2 regions of the Lysinibacillus sp. JK80 genome follow, and region 2 is predicted to be linked to the other one. Evidence: a T-box and tRNA genes for the amino acid it is inferred to sense, from the RefSeq annotation. Region 2 holds a T-box; the other holds one or more tRNA genes.
The links. The T-box of region 2 lies ahead of cysS (cysteine--tRNA ligase). A T-box ahead of a tRNA ligase gene usually reads a tRNA of that ligase, here a tRNA-Cys.
Positions count from the first base shown of each region.

Region 1: it encodes a tRNA-Cys, which carries the amino acid that the T-box ahead of cysS (cysteine--tRNA ligase) is inferred to sense. The anticodon was not compared.

Region 1 covers NZ_CP058997.1:3,890,416-3,901,076, reverse strand. The annotation lists gene HXV90_RS19620 (nucleotidyltransferase-like protein) at 76-963, shown strand; rRNA gene HXV90_RS19615 (16S ribosomal RNA) at 1,311-2,862, shown strand; rRNA gene HXV90_RS19610 (23S ribosomal RNA) at 3,044-5,971, shown strand; rRNA gene rrf (5S ribosomal RNA) at 6,084-6,199, shown strand; tRNA gene HXV90_RS19600 (tRNA-Asn) at 6,216-6,292, shown strand; tRNA gene HXV90_RS19595 (tRNA-Ser) at 6,298-6,389, shown strand; tRNA gene HXV90_RS19590 (tRNA-Glu) at 6,414-6,488, shown strand; tRNA gene HXV90_RS19585 (tRNA-Val) at 6,504-6,579, shown strand; tRNA gene HXV90_RS19580 (tRNA-Met) at 6,606-6,680, shown strand; tRNA gene HXV90_RS19575 (tRNA-Asp) at 6,684-6,759, shown strand; tRNA gene HXV90_RS19570 (tRNA-Phe) at 6,775-6,847, shown strand; tRNA gene HXV90_RS19565 (tRNA-Thr) at 6,860-6,935, shown strand; tRNA gene HXV90_RS19560 (tRNA-Tyr) at 6,945-7,028, shown strand; tRNA gene HXV90_RS19555 (tRNA-Trp) at 7,042-7,115, shown strand; tRNA gene HXV90_RS19550 (tRNA-His) at 7,128-7,203, shown strand; tRNA gene HXV90_RS19545 (tRNA-His) at 7,239-7,314, shown strand; tRNA gene HXV90_RS19540 (tRNA-Gln) at 7,319-7,393, shown strand; tRNA gene HXV90_RS19535 (tRNA-Gly) at 7,399-7,473, shown strand; tRNA gene HXV90_RS19530 (tRNA-Cys) at 7,482-7,555, shown strand; tRNA gene HXV90_RS19525 (tRNA-Leu) at 7,603-7,683, shown strand; gene HXV90_RS19520 (S-layer homology domain-containing protein) at 8,323-10,661, shown strand, end outside.
Region 2 covers NZ_CP058997.1:4,479,634-4,490,294, reverse strand. The annotation lists gene epsC (serine O-acetyltransferase EpsC) at 1-688, shown strand, start outside; gene ispF (2-C-methyl-D-erythritol 2,4-cyclodiphosphate synthase) at 830-1,306, shown strand; gene gltX (glutamate--tRNA ligase) at 1,397-2,857, shown strand; T-box leader at 2,908-3,126, shown strand; gene cysS (cysteine--tRNA ligase) at 3,188-4,588, shown strand; gene HXV90_RS22585 (Mini-ribonuclease 3) at 4,573-5,013, shown strand; gene rlmB (23S rRNA (guanosine(2251)-2'-O)-methyltransferase RlmB) at 5,013-5,765, shown strand; gene HXV90_RS22575 (NYN domain-containing protein) at 5,768-6,280, shown strand; gene sigH (RNA polymerase sporulation sigma factor SigH) at 6,349-6,996, shown strand; gene rpmG (50S ribosomal protein L33) at 7,074-7,220, shown strand; gene secE (preprotein translocase subunit SecE) at 7,269-7,454, shown strand; gene nusG (transcription termination/antitermination protein NusG) at 7,809-8,342, shown strand; gene rplK (50S ribosomal protein L11) at 8,572-8,997, shown strand; gene rplA (50S ribosomal protein L1) at 9,114-9,812, shown strand; ribosomal protein L10 leader region at 9,866-10,011, shown strand; gene rplJ (50S ribosomal protein L10) at 10,044-10,544, shown strand; gene rplL (50S ribosomal protein L7/L12) at 10,616-10,661, shown strand, end outside.

The sequences.
Region 1 (10,661 bases), 590 kb from region 2:
AAGAAGGAATACTTTTAGAGTATGTCGAATTTTTAACGGAACAAAACAACCTATATAAATAAAGGAGGGCTGAACATGGAGCAAGTACTGCGTCCGATATATCAAGAACGTGCGAGTCAGTCGAATACATTAGGCGTAATTTTAGTGGAAAAGCGTGAAGAACAAAGTAACGTTACAGATACATTTGATACGGTTTTACTCATTATCGTAAAAGAAGCAGAGCAACCAGTCTTTTCAAAACATTACTTATATGAAGGAAATAAAATCGCTCTACATACTGTTACGGAGAAATTAATTCGAAAATGGTTACTCATCGGTTCAAATAGAAAGGTTGTTGATTGGATATTCTTCGGTAGAGTATTATTTGATCGGAATGAATTTCTGCATAAACTAAAAATAGAATTGCAGGAATTTCCGTATAGTGGTCGTAAAATTAAAACAGGTATTCAATTTTCAAAGTTAATTCGTCGCTATTTGGAGGGGAAAGAATACTTTGATAAAGGAAGTTACTTAGATGCTTATAATCACGTTGTGGATTCCCTACATCATCTAGGCCGCCTATCTATTATCGATAGTGGCCTGTATCCTGAAGTAACTGTTTGGGCACAGGTGAAAAAAATCGAGCCAGCCATCTATAAGCTGTATGAAGAGCTAGTGACAAGTAATGAGCCAATAGAAAAGCGCTTAGAATTGTTGTTTTTAGCAAGTGAGTTTTTAATCCACTCTCGTACACGAGATGGGGCACAGCATATATTAGAAGTCATGCAAACAAAAGAAATGTGGACTATTCAGGAATTACATGATCATCATGAACTTGTTAACTACTCAGTGGATTTAGAAGTGTTTGTTGAGTATCTAGTGGATAAAGGCTATATTCAAATTGAACCCATTGCAGCGAAAAATGATAGGATATTTCACCGTCATTACAAGGTAAATAAAGATGCTCTAGAAATGGGACAATGACTGTAGTATGCTTGTAATCGAGGTATCTAAAAAATACCTCGATATTTTTTTAGAAAAGTAGTTGACGAATAATATCTTAGTATTGTATTATATTAATTGTCGCTAAGACATAAACGAATAACTCAGTAAAACACAAAAAACTTTTTTAAAAAGTTGTTGACATGTTTTGAGTGAGATGTTAATATAAAGAAGTCGCTGAAAAACGACTTAAATAATGAACCTTGAAAACTGAACAAGCAAAACGTAATCAATAAAGTTTTAAGTAGCTAGTTTTGCTAGTGAACAAAACGAAAATTTTGGACATCAAACATGATGCCAGCAAAACAATTTGAGCTAATCAAATTTCTTTTATGGAGAGTTTGATCCTGGCTCAGGACGAACGCTGGCGGCGTGCCTAATACATGCAAGTCGAGCGAACAGAAAAGGAGCTTGCTCCTTTGACGTTAGCGGCGGACGGGTGAGTAACACGTGGGCAACCTACCCTATAGTTTGGGATAACTCCGGGAAACCGGGGCTAATACCGAATAATCTCTTTTGCTTCATGGCAAAAGACTGAAAGACGGTTTCGGCTGTCGCTATAGGATGGGCCCGCGGCGCATTAGCTAGTTGGTGAGGTAACGGCTCACCAAGGCGACGATGCGTAGCCGACCTGAGAGGGTGATCGGCCACACTGGGACTGAGACACGGCCCAGACTCCTACGGGAGGCAGCAGTAGGGAATCTTCCACAATGGGCGAAAGCCTGATGGAGCAACGCCGCGTGAGTGAAGAAGGTTTTCGGATCGTAAAACTCTGTTGTAAGGGAAGAACAAGTACAGTAGTAACTGGCTGTACCTTGACGGTACCTTATTAGAAAGCCACGGCTAACTACGTGCCAGCAGCCGCGGTAATACGTAGGTGGCAAGCGTTGTCCGGAATTATTGGGCGTAAAGCGCGCGCAGGCGGTCCTTTAAGTCTGATGTGAAAGCCCACGGCTCAACCGTGGAGGGTCATTGGAAACTGGGGGACTTGAGTGCAGAAGAGGAAAGTGGAATTCCAAGTGTAGCGGTGAAATGCGTAGAGATTTGGAGGAACACCAGTGGCGAAGGCGACTTTCTGGTCTGTAACTGACGCTGAGGCGCGAAAGCGTGGGGAGCAAACAGGATTAGATACCCTGGTAGTCCACGCCGTAAACGATGAGTGCTAAGTGTTAGGGGGTTTCCGCCCCTTAGTGCTGCAGCTAACGCATTAAGCACTCCGCCTGGGGAGTACGGTCGCAAGACTGAAACTCAAAGGAATTGACGGGGGCCCGCACAAGCGGTGGAGCATGTGGTTTAATTCGAAGCAACGCGAAGAACCTTACCAGGTCTTGACATCCCGTTGACCACTGTAGAGATATAGTTTCCCCTTCGGGGGCAACGGTGACAGGTGGTGCATGGTTGTCGTCAGCTCGTGTCGTGAGATGTTGGGTTAAGTCCCGCAACGAGCGCAACCCTTGATCTTAGTTGCCATCATTTAGTTGGGCACTCTAAGGTGACTGCCGGTGACAAACCGGAGGAAGGTGGGGATGACGTCAAATCATCATGCCCCTTATGACCTGGGCTACACACGTGCTACAATGGACGATACAAACGGTTGCCAACTCGCGAGAGGGAGCTAATCCGATAAAGTCGTTCTCAGTTCGGATTGTAGGCTGCAACTCGCCTACATGAAGCCGGAATCGCTAGTAATCGCGGATCAGCATGCCGCGGTGAATACGTTCCCGGGCCTTGTACACACCGCCCGTCACACCACGAGAGTTTGTAACACCCGAAGTCGGTGAGGTAACCTTTTGGAGCCAGCCGCCGAAGGTGGGATAGATGATTGGGGTGAAGTCGTAACAAGGTAGCCGTATCGGAAGGTGCGGCTGGATCACCTCCTTTCTAAGGATTATTTCGGAATACAAACCTTGGGTTTGTAAGATTACGTTTTGCGTTCAGTTTTGAAGGTTCATTCTATCTGAATGAAACACTTCAAAACTTGTTCTTTGAAAACTGGATAAAACGACATTGAAATTGTAACAAACACATTTATTTTTTAAGTTTTTTATAGGCTTAATAACTTGGTTAAGTTATTAAGGGCGCACGGCGAATGCCTTGGCACTAGGAGCCGAAGAAGGACGGCACTAACACCGATATGCTTCGGGGAGCTGTAAGTGAGCTTTGATCCGGAGATTTCCGAATGGGGGAACCCACTACGTTTAATCGCGTAGTATCTTGACGTGAATACATAGCGTCTTGAAGGCAGACCCAGGGAACTGAAACATCTAAGTACCTGGAGGAAGAGAAAGAAAAATCGATTCCCTGAGTAGCGGCGAGCGAAACGGGAAGAGCCCAAACCAAGAGGCTTGCCTCTTGGGGTTGTAGGACACTCTATACGGAGTTACAAAAGAGCGAGTTAGATGAAGCGACTTGGAAAGGTCCGCCAGAGCAGGTAAAAGCCCTGTAGTCGAAAGTTCGTTCTCTCCTGAGTGGATCCTGAGTACGGCGGAACACGTGAAATTCCGTCGGAATCCGGGAGGACCATCTCCCAAGGCTAAATACTACCTAGTGACCGATAGTGAACCAGTACCGTGAGGGAAAGGTGAAAAGCACCCCGGAAGGGGAGTGAAAGAGATCCTGAAACCGTGTGCCTACAAGTAGTTAGAGCCCGTTAATGGGTGATAGCGTGCCTTTTGTAGAATGAACCGGCGAGTTACGATTACGTGCGAGGTTAAGCTTTAGAAGGCGGAGCCGCAGCGAAAGCGAGTCTGAATAGGGCGAAATAGTACGTGGTCGTAGACCCGAAACCAGGTGATCTACCCATGTCCAGGGTGAAGGTGAGGTAACACTTACTGGAGGCCCGAACCCACGCACGTTGAAAAGTGCGGGGATGAGGTGTGGGTAGCGGAGAAATTCCAATCGAACTTGGAGATAGCTGGTTCTCTCCGAAATAGCTTTAGGGCTAGCCTCGTGATGAGAATACTGGAGGTAGAGCACTGTTTGGACTAGGGGGCCATCCCGGTTTACCGAATTCAGACAAACTCCGAATGCCAGATATTTATACACGGGAGTCAGACTGCGAGTGATAAGATCCGCAGTCAAAAGGGAAACAGCCCAGACCACCAGCTAAGGTCCCAAAGTAATCGTTAAGTGGAAAAGGATGTGGCGTTGCACAGACAACCAGGATGTTGGCTTAGAAGCAGCCATCATTTAAAGAGTGCGTAATAGCTCACTGGTCGAGTGACGCTGCGCCGAAAATGTATCGGGGCTAAACGATTCACCGAAGCTGTGGATTGACATCTACGATGTCAGTGGTAGGAGAGCGTTCTAAGTGCGTTGAAGTCAGATCGGAAGGACTGGTGGAGCGCTTAGAAGTGAGAATGCCGGTATGAGTAGCGAAAGACGGGTGAGAATCCCGTCCACCGTATGACTAAGGTTTCCTGAGGAAGGCTCGTCCGCTCAGGGTTAGTCGGGACCTAAGCCGAGGCCGATAGGCGTAGGCGATGGACAACAGGTTGATATTCCTGTACCACCTCCTCACCGTTTGAGAAATGGGGGGACGCAGTAGGATAGGGTAAGCGCGCCGTTGGTTGTGCGCGTCCAAGCAGTAAGGCGTGTGTGTAGGCAAATCCGCACACTATAACGTTGAGCTGTGATGGCGAGTCCGTATGGACGAAGTTCCTGATTTCACACTGCCAAGAAAAGCCTCTATCGAGGTGAGAGGTGCCCGTACCGCAAACCGACACAGGTAGTCGAGGAGAGAATCCTAAGGTGTGCGAGAGAACTCTCGTTAAGGAACTCGGCAAAATGACCCCGTAACTTCGGGAGAAGGGGTGCTCTTGAGCGTGCAAGCGCATGAGAGCCGCAGTGAATAGGCCCAGGCGACTGTTTAGCAAAAACACAGGTCTCTGCAAAACCGTAAGGTGACGTATAGGGGCTGACGCCTGCCCGGTGCTGGAAGGTTAAGAGGAGTGGTTAGCGCAAGCGAAGCTGCGAATTGAAGCCCCAGTAAACGGCGGCCGTAACTATAACGGTCCTAAGGTAGCGAAATTCCTTGTCGGGTAAGTTCCGACCCGCACGAAAGGCGTAACGATCTGGGCACTGTCTCAACGAGAGACTCGGTGAAATTATAGTACCTGTGAAGATGCAGGTTACCCGCGACAGGACGGAAAGACCCCGTGGAGCTTTACTGTAGCCTGATATTGAATTTTGGTACAACTTGTACAGGATAGGTAGGAGCCAGAGATCTCGGAGCGCCAGCTTCGAAGGAGGCGTCGGTGGGATACTACCCTGGTTGTATTGAAATTCTAACCCATGCCCCTTAGCGGGGCAGGAGACAGTGTCAGGCGGACAGTTTGACTGGGGCGGTCGCCTCCTAAAAGGTAACGGAGGCGCCCAAAGGTTCCCTCAGAATGGTTGGAAATCATTCGTAGAGTGTAAAGGCACAAGGGAGCTTGACTGCGAGACCTACAAGTCGAGCAGGGTCGAAAGACGGGCTTAGTGATCCGGTGGTTCCGCATGGAAGGGCCATCGCTCAACGGATAAAAGCTACCCCGGGGATAACAGGCTTATCTCCCCCAAGAGTCCACATCGACGGGGAGGTTTGGCACCTCGATGTCGGCTCATCGCATCCTGGGGCTGTAGTCGGTCCCAAGGGTTGGGCTGTTCGCCCATTAAAGCGGTACGCGAGCTGGGTTCAGAACGTCGTGAGACAGTTCGGTCCCTATCCGTCGTGGGCGTAGGAAATTTGAGAGGAGCTGTCCTTAGTACGAGAGGACCGGGATGGACACACCGCTGGTGTACCAGTTGTCTTGCCAAAGGCATCGCTGGGTAGCTATGTGTGGACGGGATAAGTGCTGAAAGCATCTAAGCATGAAGCCCCCCTCAAGATGAGATTTCCCATTACGCAAGTAAGTAAGATCCCTCAAAGACGATGAGGTAGATAGGTTCGAGGTGGAAGTGTGGTGACACATGGAGCTGACGAATACTAATCGATCGAGGACTTAACCAAAAAAGTTTGAAACATTCAATGCACCGTTTATCCAGTTTTGAAAGAATAAAATATTAGAATATACTTGTAATTTTTATAAGATATGTTATAATAAGTATTGTCTTTCAAATAGTCTAGTGATGATGGCAAAGAGGTCACACCCGTTCCCATACCGAACACGGAAGTTAAGCTCTTTAGCGCCGATGGTAGTTGGGGGCTTCCCCCTGTGAGAGTAGGACGTCGCTAGGCTATATACTAAAATTATTCCGAAGTAGCTCAGTTGGTAGTAGCACCTGACTGTTAATCAGGTTGTCGCAGGTTCGAGTCCTGCCTTCGGAGCCATTCTTGGAGAGTTGTCCGAGTGGCCGAAGGAGCACGATTGGAAATCGTGTAGGCGGTTAACACTGTCTCAAGGGTTCAAATCCCTTACTCTCCGCCAGCACTTTGATGTGTTCCAAACGATGGCCCCTTGGTCAAGTGGTTAAGACACCGCCCTTTCACGGCGGTAACACGGGTTCGAATCCCGTAGGGGTCACCAATTCAATACCCAGATGGAGGATTAGCTCAGCTGGGAGAGCATCTGCCTTACAAGCAGAGGGTCGGCGGTTCGAGCCCGTCATCCTCCACCATTATTTTTACAACATTATAGTATTATCGCGGGGTGGAGCAGTGGTAGCTCGTCGGGCTCATAACCCGAAGGTCGTTGGTTCAAATCCAGCCCCCGCAACCAAATGGTCCCGTGGTGTAGCGGTTAACATGCCTGCCTGTCACGCAGGAGATCGCCGGTTCGATCCCGGTCGGGACCGCCATTTACTTTAAAATATGGGTCAGTAGCTCAGTTGGTAGAGCATTAGATTGAAGCTCTAAGTGTCGGCGGTTCGATTCCGTCCTGACCCATCTTGTTTTTTTGCCGGTTTAGCTCAGCAGGTAGAGCAACTGACTTGTAATCAGTAGGTCGTGGGTTCGATTCCTATAGCCGGCACCAGATTTTCCCGGAGGGGTAGCGAAGTGGCTAAACGCGGCGGACTGTAAATCCGCTCCTTAGGGTTCGGCGGTTCGAATCCGTCCCCCTCCACCAGTTTTATTATTTTAGGGGCATAGTTCAACGGTAGAATAGAGGTCTCCAAAACCTTTGGTGTGGGTTCGATTCCTACTGCCCCTGCCAATTAATTTTATGGCGATTGTGGCGAAGTGGTTAACGCACCGGATTGTGGTTCCGGCATTCGTGGGTTCGATTCCCATCAGTCGCCCCATCACATATAAAATTAATAAACATCATAATACAATGGCGATTGTGGCGAAGTGGTTAACGCACCGGATTGTGGTTCCGGCATTCGTGGGTTCGATTCCCATCAGTCGCCCCATTGTTGGGGTATAGCCAAGCGGTAAGGCAACGGATTTTGATTCCGTCATGCCTAGGTTCGAATCCTAGTACCCCAGCCATTTTTGCGGAAGTAGTTCAGTGGTAGAACACCACCTTGCCAAGGTGGGGGTCGCGAGTTCGAACCTCGTCTTCCGCTCCATGTATGACGGCGGCATAGCCAAGTGGTAAGGCACGGGTCTGCAACACCCTTATCACCGGTTCAAATCCGGTTGCCGCCTCCATATTTTAACTGTTAATCGGTTTATCCGATTTTTTTTATCTCCATTATGCCGGTGTGGCGGAATTGGCAGACGCGCACGACTCAAAATCGTGTTCCTTTGGAGTGTCGGTTCGACCCCGACCACCGGTATCAATTACAACGAAGAATCCTTGATATATCAGGGGTTCTTTTTTTGTTGTAAAAAATTATAGAAAGTATATAAACATAGATAAAGGAGCGGAGGACTGAATGGGTCATATTTTGCCTTTACAGCAGCTATATTTTGCGCTGTATTAGCAAACTTAAGTTATTTAATATAATCTAGGTTCATTATGGTAACGTTAACTGATAAATTAATGTGTACTTCCCTCTTAAAAGCAAAAAATGACAAGACAGAGTTTAGTTTCTTCCTTCACTTAGAAACAAGTGGCATTAAGAAATGTTTTGTATCAATGAAACATGAAAACATCAATCACAACGTATGGGTCATGCATGAAGTTGAACTAAAATTTTTGTTCTATTAATTGAAAATTTATATATATTAATTTTACTATTTATTATAAAATATTTTTACCACATTTGTATGATAGGTAGACTAATTTCTCTAAAATGGAAAGTAAAAAAGGATATATCTAAAATATTTGGTAATAACTACCCAAAAACCATTGTGGAATTATAATAAGAAAGGGAGATATTCCAATTTAAAAAAACATACAAAAAGATATATCGCAAATTACTATTTATTAGTAAATAAGTCACCATCAATAATGAGGGAAAGAATGTGAGATTATGAAAAAAAAGAATAAAAATTTTAACAAGATAATAGCATCTACAGTTACAGCATCTGTTGTGGTAGGTAGTTTAGTGACAGTGATACCAAATGCTAACGCAGCTGCAACTAAATTCAAAGATGTACAGTCAAATGCATACTTTTATGAAGCAGTAAATAGTTTACATGCACGTAATATTATAAGTGGCTATGAAGATGGTACTTTCCGTCCAAACGAACCTTTAACTCGCGCCCATGCTGCAAAAATCATCGCACTTGCATTAGATTTAGATACAACTAATATTAAGAACCCAGGATTTAAAGATGTCTCTGAAAAGCATAGTTTCTATAAATATATTGCTGCATTAGCCGATAAAGGAATTATTGTGGGATCTGAAGGTGAATACAGACCGAATGATCCTGTGAATCGAGCACAGATGGCAAAAATCATCTCATTAGCCTATGATTTAAAATCAGAAAATTCTCAACAAAAAATAAACTTTACAGATGTGAGTCAAGATGATTGGTTTAATAATTATGTTGGGGTATTGATTGAAAATGAAGTCACATCCGGAACAACCCCAACAACATTTTCGCCTAATAAAAGTGTGACTCGTGGACAACTAGCAGCGTTCATTTACCGTAGTGAAAACAAAATAACACCTGTTCCTGTTCATTTGAATGAGACGATCTCCAATATTACAGATGAGACACTGGTGACTTCTGAAGGTACATACACACTTTCAGATGATCAAAAGAAATGGATTAATCCGAGTAATCTAGCGACATTAAAAGGTGCCAACTTAAAACTAACTATAAAAGAGAATAAAATTGAACAAATACAATCTATTGAATTAACTGCAAAAGGTACACCAAGTACTGATACTAATAACCCCTATGTAAATCATGCTGTCTTTGATGGAAAAGGTGCAACTATCGATTCTACTGTCATTGTAAATAGCGATTACATCACAATGAAGAATATCACCATTAAAGGCGATTTACATGTTGGTAAAGGCGTTGAGAATTCTTTCTACTCTGAATTCTTGAAAGTGGAAGGTAAAACGACGATTGATGATACTTTGCAACTAGCAAATCAAACTAATGCATATAAATCTTTTGGAGCAAAGGTTGCATCTATGAATAACTTACCTATAGCTGCGAATGAAACTAAAGTAAGAGGAAGAGTAGTTTTCAGTGAATTTCAATTGGGTGATGTGGGTGTGGATAAAAATGCTGATGTTATTTTCCTATCGAAAACATCTGGAGCATCTACAGTAGGAGAGATTGTTGTTAATAGCAATGCAATATTAACTGCTGGAAGTTCAGTGGTGCTTCCTAAAGTATTGATTGTCCAGGGAGCTACTGACGTTGTCATTAACTCAAATGTAACTTCTTTACAAGTAACAACTACAGGTGAGGTTAAATTATCTGGTAAAAGTGACATTGTTAATCTATCTCTTATGACAAGTGCAAATGTAAATCTGCAAACAATCGGTCGAGTAAGTAATCTTGAAACACTTAATAGAGAAACAAAAGTTACAATAGGAACAGAAACCAAAATTGGCAACCTTGTTATTCCAACAGGTTCAAAACCTGCTGATATAATTCAAAATTATAATTCTGTAAAAGGCAATGTCGAACGAATTGCTGGAACAAAAAACCCAGATTTATCCGATACGTCATCTGATAACTCAGGTAGCGGGTCTATTGATACAACAGTTCCCGTAGCACCATCAGCACCAAAGGGTTTACAAGGGGTGTCTCCAACTTTAGTAGGAAATGATGGTAAGATTACAGGTTTAAATGCAAGTAAGAAATATCAATATAAACTAGTTACAGACACAAGTTGGACGAATGTACCTTTATTAGCAACAGAAATTATTGGCTTAGGTGCAGGAAACTATGAAGTACGGTATGCAGCAAGTGGGAACATACCAGCAAGTTTTTCAACGACGGTATATGTTCAAAGTTCAAATCAATCACAAGCTCCTTCACACATACAATTGGTTAATTACGCGACAGCAGGCAAGGATATGATTGCTTTACCTTCATTACCAGTAGGCTCATTAATTAAAGTGTATGATGCAAGTACAAATGGAAATATCCTTGGAAGCTTTTCAGTAACAACGTCAACTGCACTTAGTATAGTAGAGATTCTAGGAGGATTTCCTCTAGGACTTGATAAAGTCTATGTAACAGTTACAGAAAACGGAAAAACTGAAAGCACAAGAGTCGAAAAAGGAGTACCAACGACTTTCCCGAATGCACCAGCAGTTAGTGATATTACTGTTACTGACAATGCTACTGGGGCAGACAAAGTGACAGTTAAACTACCTTCCCCAATAGGTGATTATAT
Region 2 (10,661 bases):
CGAAAAAGTATTATTTTATAATATGGAGGATAGTGATCCTGCCAATTGCGAGAAGTATTGCCGTGAACAAGCAGACAAAATTGTTATGAATTTGATTAATCGATTTCCTGCCATTCGCCAAGTGCTACAAACAGATATTCAAGCGGCATATAATGGTGACCCAGCAGCTCTTTCCACAGAGGAAATTTTGCTAAGCTATCCATCTATTGTGGCTGTTTATATTCACCGCATCGCACATGAGTTATACGAAATGGGTGTACAAATTGTGCCTCGAATTATGTCAGAATATGCGCACCGATTAACGGGTATCGATATTCATCCAGGGGCTACAATAGGAGAATCATTCTTTATTGACCACGGAACAGGTGTAGTTATCGGTGAAACTTGTACTATCGGTAAGAATGTAAAAATTTATCAAGGTGTAACATTAGGTGCACTAAGCTTCCCATTAGATGAAAATGGTAATCCAATTAAGGGCATTAAGCGTCATCCGAATATTGCCGACAATGTTGTCATTTATGCTGGTGCTACTATCTTAGGGGGCGAGACGACGATTGGGCACGATTCCGTTTTAGGAAGTAATATTTGGCTAACACACTCTGTTCCCCCTTATTCACGTGTTTATAATTCACAGCCATCTCCGAATATTAGCAACAGTCAAATGAAAAATATAGAGTATCATATTTAAAGAATGTGGGGCAGTCTAGAGAGTGTAGCTTTCTAAACTGCCCATTACTGCTATAGGAGGATAATTATTAAAGCGCTTTTCAAACAACCTAGGGCAAATTTTGATATGATAATGATAAATATTAATTAAAGGAAGATGAATATGTTTCGAATTGGACAAGGTTTTGACGTACATGCATTTGAAGAAGGTCGTCCATTAATTATTGGTGGCATTACCATTCCGCATGAAAAAGGACTAGTAGGACATTCAGATGCGGATGTTCTCTTACACACTGTCACAGATGCGGCTCTAGGAGCAATTGGAGAAGGGGATATTGGCCGTCATTTTCCAGATACAGACCCTGCATTTAAGGACGCGGACTCAGCAAAATTATTAGAGTACATTTGGAAGATTGTTGAGGATAAGGGTTATTCTCTAGGTAATGTCGATTGTACCATTATGGCACAGCGTCCTAAAATGGCCCCCTATATTGGACAGATGCAACAACGTATCGCTGAATTATTACACGCAGAGCCTTCACAGGTAAATGTTAAAGCAACTACAACTGAACGATTAGGTTTTACAGGTCGCGAGGAAGGTATTGCGGCAATGGCAACAATTCTATTGATCAAGAAATAAATGTGGATGAACCCCGCTTTTATTTCCTGTAACAGAGTGGTAAAATGAACAAAGTCAATTTTTGATCGAAAATTTAGGAGGCTTTTAATTATGACGAAAGAAGTTCGCGTTCGTTACGCGCCATCTCCAACAGGTTATTTACATATCGGTGGAGCGCGTACAGCATTATTCAATTATTTATATGCAAAACATCATAACGGTAAATTCATTGTACGTATTGAAGATACGGATATTGAACGTAATGTAGAGGGCGGAGAAGCATCTCAACTAGATAACCTAAAATGGTTAGGTATTGAATATGATGAGTCCATTGATATTGGTGGACCTTATGCGCCTTATCGTCAAATGGAACGTCTTGATATTTATAAAGAGCACGCTGAAAAACTATTAGAGCAAGGTGTAGCCTACAAGTGTTTCTGTTCTTCTGAAAAGCTTGAAGCATCTCGTGAAGAACAAAAAGCAAGAGGTGTAGCTGCTCCTACTTATGATGGTACATGTCGCCACTTATCAGCAGATGAAATCGCTGCTAAAGAAGCGGCAGGTGAGCCATACACAATCCGTATGCGTGTACCTGAAAATGTAACATACGAATTTGAAGATTTAGTTCGTGGACAAGTTACCTTTGAGTCTAAAGATATTGGTGATTGGGTACTTGTAAAAGCTAATGGTATTCCAACATATAACTATGCAGTTGTTTTAGATGATCACTTTATGGAAATCTCTCACGTTTTCCGCGGTGAGGAGCATTTATCGAATACACCAAAACAAATGATGATTTTTGATGCATTTGGTTGGGAATATCCACGCTTTGGACATATGACATTAATTATTAACGAAAACCGTAAAAAACTATCTAAGCGTGATGAATCGATTATTCAATTTGTTACGCAATATAAAGATTTAGGTTATCTTCCTGAAGCGATGTTTAACTTCTTTGCGCTACTTGGTTGGTCTCCAGAGGGAGAAGAAGAGATTTTCTCAAAAGAAGAATTTATCAAAATTTTTGATGAAAAACGTCTTTCAAAATCACCATCTATGTTCGATAAACAAAAGCTAACATGGATGAATAATCAATATATTAAAAAGTTGTCTTTGGAAGAAGTTGTAGCTTTATCTTTACCACATCTACAAAAAGCAGGCTTATTACCTGAAGAACTTACTGCAGAGCAACATGCTTGGGCGACGGATTTAATCGCACTTTATCATGACCAAATGAGCTTTGGTGCAGAAATTGTCGAATTATCTAGCCTATTCTTTAACGACCATATTGAATATGATGAAGAAGCAAAAGAGGTTTTAGCAGGAGAGCAAGTACCTGAAGTAATGGCGGCATTTAAAGCACAATTGGAAGAGCTAGAAGAGTTTACACCAGATGCGGTAAAAGCTGCGATTAAAGCTGTACAAAAGACAACTGGTCATAAAGGTAAAAATCTGTTCATGCCAATCCGTGTTGTGACAACAGGTGAAACACATGGACCAGAGTTGCCGAACGCCATTTGTTTAATTGGTAAAGAGAAAGCAATTGACCGTGTAGAAAAATTTGCACAATAAAGATAAATTTATTGACAATTCATTCTTTCGTTGTAAAATGTATTTACATTGAAAAAGCGTTGATAAGGAGAAGTAAGTGGCGCATGCTCTTAAGAGAGGACCATCATCGGCTGAAAGTGGTCTGAGCCTAGGCAAAACTGAAATGCACCTTTGAGCATAAAGCTGAACGAGAGTAGGCTTTATCGAGTCATCCCCGTTAATGGATGTCCAAAGTGGAAGGCTTTTTGTCTTCAATCAGAGTGGAACCACGCAAATCGAGCGTCTCTGTCATTCCTTTTAGGAGTGATAGAGGCGCTTTTTTTATTCAACAGAAAAGGAGAGTGAAATACAATGGGTATTCAAATTTTTAACTCATTAACACGACAAAAGGAAACCTTTGTACCGCTAGAAGAGGGCAAGGTAAAAATGTATGTCTGCGGTCCTACGGTTTATAACTATATCCATATTGGGAATTCACGTCCTGTAATTGTTTATGATACAGTACGTCGTTATTTTCAGTATAAAGGCTATGATGTAAAGTTTGTTTCCAATTTTACGGATGTAGACGATAAAATTATTAAAGCAGCAAATGAGCTTGGTGAAGAAGTACATGAATTAACAGAGCGTTTTATTGCAGCCTATTTTGAAGATGTTACAGCACTGGGATGCAAAAAGGCAGATGTTCATCCACGTGTGACAGAGCATATGGACGATATCATTCAATTTATTCAAGTGTTAATTGAAAAGGGCTACGCTTATGAGTCTGCAGGAGATGTGTATTACCGTACTCGTAAATTTGATGGCTACGGTAAATTATCACACCAATCAGTTGACGATTTAAAAATCGGTGCTCGTATTGAAGCGGGCGAGAAAAAAGATGATGCGCTAGATTTTGCTTTATGGAAAGCTGCTAAGCCAGGTGAGATATTCTGGGAAAGCCCATGGGGAGATGGCCGTCCAGGGTGGCATATTGAGTGTTCTGTAATGGCTCGTGAACATTTAGGAGATACTATTGATATTCATGCTGGTGGGCAGGATTTAACTTTCCCTCACCACGAAAATGAAATTGCTCAATCAGAGGCACACAATGATAAAACATTTGCGCGTTATTGGATGCATAACGGGTATATTAATATTGACAATGAAAAGATGTCCAAATCTCTTGGGAATTTTATTCTTGTGAATGATATCCGTAAACAAATTGACCCGCAGATATTGCGTTTCTTCATGCTATCTGTCCATTATCGTCATCCAATTAACTTTGCGAAGGACCTAGTAGAAGCTGCTGCGTCAGGTTTAGAGCGCATTCGTACAGCATACAACAATGTGAAGCATCGCCTTACGACTACTGTAAGCTTAGGTGATCATTCAGAAGAATGGCTGAACAAAATTGCGGAACAGAAAGCGCATTTTGAAGAGGCAATGGATGATGATTTTAATACAGCCAACGCTATTTCTGTATTATTTGAAGTAGCTCGTATTGCTAATATTTACTTAAATGAAGCCAATACTTGCAAGAAGGTATTAGAAACCTTTATTGAAACCTTTGAAGTACTAGGTGACGTCTTAGGTATTGAATTTGCAAAAGAAGAAGAACTATTAGACGAAGAAATTGAAGCATTACTACAAGAGCGTGTCGAGGCACGTAAAAATCGTGATTTTGCTCGCTCTGATGAGATCCGTGACCATTTGCAAGCCCAAGGTATCATTTTAGAAGATACACGACAAGGAACTAGATGGAAACGAGGGTAATTAAGTTGGATAAACTTCGCAATGAAGATGTTAAACAATTAAAAGCGCTGGCGTTAGCCTATATGGGTGATGCCGTATTGGAACAAAAGGTCCGAGAATATTTGCTACGCTCTGGTCGTGTTAAACCAAACACACTACATCGAGAGGCAACTCGCTACGTCTCAGCAAAAGCGCAATCGATGATCGTTCATCGCATGATGGATGAAAATTATTTAACAGAGGAGGAATTGGCTGTGTTCCGCCGTGGACGCAATGCCAAATCCGGCTCTGTACCAAAAAATACGGATGTCCAAACCTATCGTAATAGCTCAGGCTTTGAGGCGGTGCTTGGTAGTTTATATTTATTGAATGAACTAGAACGTGTCTACGAAATCATTGCATATGCTATTCAAATAATCGAGGAATCAAAAGGAGTGTCTAAATAATGGCAGAACAGAATGGTGAAATTATTGCCGGTAAAAACCCAGTGTTAGAAGCACTTCGTTCAGGCCGCGATATGAATAAAGTATGGATTGCGGAAGGAGTAAAAAAATCTGGCGTCAATGAACTGCTAGATTTAGCCCGTGAACGTGGTGTCATAGTTCAATTTGTCCCAAAAAAGAAAGTTGACCAATTATCAAGTGCTAATCATCAAGGTATCGTTGCTTCTGTTGCCGCTTATAAGTATGCTGAACTAGAGGATTTATTTGCAGCTGCAGCTAATAAACAGGAAGATCCTTTTTTCTTAATCTTAGATGAGTTAGAGGATCCTCATAATCTAGGGTCTATTATGAGAACGGTTGATGCTATAGGAGCACATGGTATTATTATTCCTAAGCGCCGATCAGTGAGTCTAACAGCAGTAGTGGCAAAGGCATCTACAGGAGCGATTGAACACGTTCCAGTTGTACGTGTAAACAATCTTGCTCAAACTATAGATGAATTAAAAGAACGCGGTGTATGGATTGCAGGAACAGATGCAAAGGGATCTGCAGATTATCGAAAAATGGATGCAACATTACCATTAGCCATCATTATCGGTAGTGAGGGTAAAGGGATGGGGCGTTTATTAAAAGAAAAATGCGATTTTTTATATCACTTACCGATGGTTGGGCATGTCACATCACTGAACGCATCAGTAGCAGCGGCTTTATTAATGTACGAAGTGTATCGTAAACGTCAAGAAGCGATTGAATAACAATGAAAAACATTTTGCTTGTTGATGGCTATAATATGATTGGATCTTGGAAAGAGCTGCGGCCATTGCGTGATACGAATTTTGAGGATGCGCGAAGAAGGTTGATAGAACTCATGGCTGAATATAAAGCAGCAATGGGTTGGCGCGTAATTATTGTTTTTGACGCCCATCTTGTACCAGGAGTAGAGCAATCTTATATAGAAAATGATGTAGAAGTCATTTATACACGAAAAAATGAAACAGCAGATGAACGTATTGAAAAAATGACACATGAATTAAAGGCTAGAAATGTACAAATTCATGTAGCAACTTCTGATATGGCAGAGCAAAGTGTTATATTTGGGAATGGTGCCTTAAGGAAGTCGGCTAGAGAGCTAGAAATTGATACAAGTATTATCCAACATAAAATTACTCATGATGTGAAGCGGAAGCAAGAAAGTAAGCCGCCTTCCCGTATAGAATTAAAGCCAGATGTTGCGCTCGCCTTTGAAAAATGGCGACGAGGGTTGAAATGATTGATTGACGCATATTTTCCAATTCCGTTATACTGTTTCTAATTATCTGTTGTGGCTGAGGTGATACCATGTTTAAAAATAGCATTGTACAAGTGACACAAGATTTTGAACGATTCAATGATGAAGAGCTTATTGAAATGGTGCATCAAGGTAATACAGATGCGTTGGATTATTTAATTACAAAATACCGTTTGTTAGTAAGAGCGAAGGCAAGATCCTATTTTTTAATCGGAGCAGATAAGGAAGACATTGTACAAGAGGGCATGATAGGCTTATATAAAGCGATTCGTGATTTTAAAGGAGATAAGCTTGCATCATTCAGAGCTTTTGCAGAGTTATGTATTACAAGACAGATTATCACAGCTATTAAAACAGCAACTAGGCAAAAGCATATACCTCTAAATTCCTATATCTCTTTGGACAAGCCTATATTCGACGAAGAGTCAGACCGAACGCTTATGGATGTACTAACGGGTGCTATTATGGATGATCCAGAAGAATTGATGATTCATAGAGAAGAGTTTGGATATTTAGAAGAAAAGATGAGTGAGATTTTAAGTGAATTAGAGCTACAAGTTTTAGCCTTATATCTAGACGGCCAGTCTTATCATGAAATTTCCGCCAAATTAAATCGTCATGTGAAATCTATCGATAATGCATTGCAGCGGGTAAAACGTAAATTAGAACGTCATTTAGTCCTTGAGGAAATGTCTTAGCCCATTTAGGCCTTTATTGACATTGACAAATATAGGTGTTAGTCTTAAAAAGACAAAGTGCCGAAAAAGGTGATTATATGGCAAAAAAAGTCGTGCTAAATTGTGAGAAATGTGGTTCGAGAAATTACACGTTCCCAGCTAAAGAAGGTTCAACTGTACGTCTCGAATTAAAGAAATTTTGCTCGCATTGCAATGAACATACAATGCATAAACAAACGCTATAAAATGATATGTAAATAGACAGATTTGATTGATTCGGAGGTTAAGCTAGAATGGGCAAGATCAAAAGCTTTTTCAGCGATGTAATGTCAGAAATGCGCAAAACAAGCTGGCCGAAAAGTAAAGAACTGACGAAATATACAGTCGTTGTAATTTCAACTGTTGTCATTATGGCTTTATTTTTTGTGTTAGTTGACTTAGGTATTTCATCATTATTCCGCTGGTACTTAGATTTATAATTTAGTAAATAGCATATTTTTGAAATAGCCCGTCCATTGCAATAACGGGTTTTTTCGTTTGTTTTATCTTCATTCAGCCGAAAACTCCATCTAATGGGATCGATGGGATGGGTGAAGTGAAGCGCAAAGCAGTAAAATCTCCTCATTATGATAAATACTACTAGGAGAGTATGATAGTAGCGATTGATGACTATGCTAGTTTCGGTATATATCATCGAGCTTTCGCAAGTAATTAGCGAAAGCTATATTTTTCTAATGAGATGTTTGTGAAAAGAGTAAAAATGCATTGAGCGTATCGCGATTCATTTTCACTTTTATTTGTAAGGGAGGGACGGACGAGGAGTCCTAGTAGTTATGGAGAAAAATTGGTATGTTGTTCATACGTATTCAGGGTATGAAAACCGTGTAAAAGCAAACCTAGAGAAACGTGTAGAAACAATGGGAATGCAAGATAAAATCTTCCGTGTGATTGTTCCTGAGCATGAAGAAACAGAAATGAAAGATGGAAAAAAACGTACAATGATGCGTAAAGTTTTCCCTGGTTATGTGTTAGTAGAGTTAATCATGACAGATGATTCTTGGTATGTAGTTCGAAATACACCTGGTGTTACGGGCTTTATCGGTTCATCTGGTGGAGGAGCAAAACCAACACCGTTATTACCTGAAGAAGCAGATCGTTTACTACAACAAATGGGTATGACTGATAAAGTTGTAGAAGTGGACATTACTGTTGGTGAAGCAGTAGAAGTATTAGAAGGGCCGTTTGCTCATTTCCAAGGACGTGTTGAAGAAATTGACACAGAAAAAGGTAAAATTAAAGTGACGGTTGATATGTTTGGTCGCGAAACGATTATGGAGCTAGATTTCGAACAAGTTCAAAAATTATAGTTCTAACAATAGAACATTACATGCTAATTGGTAGATGTTTCGCAGATTTTGTTAATTACTACTTGCTTAAAAAAATTAAAAGTGGTATCATTTCATAGGTCAGACTGTCATACTTTTGTTTGACGTCTGTAATGATAATTTTAATGTTATCGGCACTTAGCTGACAGACAGATATTGAGTGGGAGGGGCAACCCAATTACCACATCACGGACTTAAGGAGGTGTGTCTCGTGGCTAAAAAAGTTATTAAAGTTGTTAAACTTCAAATCCCTGCTGGTAAAGCTAACCCAGCTCCACCGGTTGGTCCTGCATTAGGTCAAGCGGGTGTGAACATCATGGGATTCTGTAAAGAATTTAATGCGCGTACTGCTGATCAAGCTGGTCTTATTATCCCAGTTGAAATTTCAGTATTCGAGGATCGTTCTTTCACTTTCATTACAAAAACTCCACCTGCAGCAGTTCTACTTAAAGTAGCAGCTGGTATCCAATCTGGATCTGGTGAACCAAACCGTAAAAAAGTGGCAACGGTTAAACGTGATAAAGTTCGCGAAATCGCTGAAACTAAAATGCCAGACCTTAACGCTGCTTCAGTAGAAGCTGCTATGTTAATGGTTGAAGGTACTGCACGAAGCATGGGTATTGTTATCGAAGACTAATCCCATTTACTTGATGTTTTGTTTTTTGGAAGGTTGCGAAGTTTCTTTGTGAACACGCAACCTTTATTCGTGGGAGGTAAAATCCGCTATAACCACAATCAAGGAGGAAATATATAATGGCTAAAAAAGGTAAAAAACTGCAAGATGCAGCAAAATTAATTGATCGTAACGCACTTTACACTGCACAAGAAGCAATCGAACTTGCTCAAAAAACTAGCACAGTAAACTTCGACGCTACTGTAGAAGTTGCTTTCCGCTTAGGTATTGATACTCGTAAGAACGACCAACAAATCCGTGGTGCAGTAGTACTACCAAACGGTACTGGTAAAACTCAACGCGTATTAGTATTTGCAAAAGGTGAAAAACTTAAAGAAGCTGAAGCAGCTGGTGCTGACTATGTAGGCGATGCAGAATACATCCAAAAAATCCAACAAGGTTGGTTTGACTTCGATGTAATCGTAGCAACTCCTGACATGATGGGTGAAGTTGGTAAACTTGGTCGTGTATTAGGGCCTAAAGGTTTAATGCCAAACCCTAAAACTGGTACAGTTACTTTTGATGTAACAAAAGCTATCGAAGAAATCAAAGCTGGTAAAGTAGAATACCGTGCTGATAAAGCTGGTATTATCCACGCTCCTATCGGTAAAGTTTCTTTCTCAGCAGAAAAATTAGTAGAAAACTTCTTAGCTGTTTTTGATGTAGTTCAAAAAGCAAAACCTGCTGCAGCTAAAGGTACTTACATGAAATCTGTAAATGTTACAACTACAATGGGTCCAGCGGTTAAAATTGACGCTTCTAACGTAGTAGTAAAATAATTTATATATATGTATTGACGATAGTGGCTATACGTGATACTATAGTTGCTGTTGTGAATTATCCATTTGTACCGTAGACAGTAGGAGTGACTTGTCACTTAATGTTCCTACCGAGGACATCGGAATTCAGATTCTTATTTAAAGATGATGACTTTCAGCCTCTGTGTCTATTTGACTCGGAGGCTTTTCTTTTGTCGGTATAAATGACCCATTCTAATAGGAGGTGTCATCATGAGCAAAGCAATCGAAAACAAACAAGTACAAGTTCAAGAGATTACTGAAAAATTCCAAGGCGCTGCTTCTGTAGTAGTTGTGGATTACCGTGGTCTTAATGTTGCACAAGTAACAGAGCTTCGTAAACAACTTCGTGAAGCTGGCGTTGAGTTCAAAGTTTACAAAAACACTTTAACTCGTCGTGCTGCTGAAGCTGCTGGCCTTGAAGGAATCAACGACGTATTAGTTGGTCCTAACGCAATTGCGTTCTCAAATGAAGATGTTGTAGCGCCTGCTAAAATCATCAACGAGTTCGCTAAGAAAAACGAAGCTTTAGAAATTAAAGCTGGTATTATTGAAGGTACTATTTCTTCTGTTGAAGATGTTAAAGCACTTGCAGAACTTCCATCACGCGAAGGTCTACTTTCTATGCTTTTATCTGTACTTCAAGCTCCAGTGCGTAACTTCGCACTTGCAACAAAAGCTGTTGCAGAACAAAAAGAAGAACAAGGCGCGTAATTTAAGACGCACTAATACTTCTGCGGCCTGATCGCAAAAATAAAACATTATCCAATTAGGAGGAAATTATAATGAATAAAGAGCAAATCTTAGAAGCTATCAAAGCTATGACAGTTC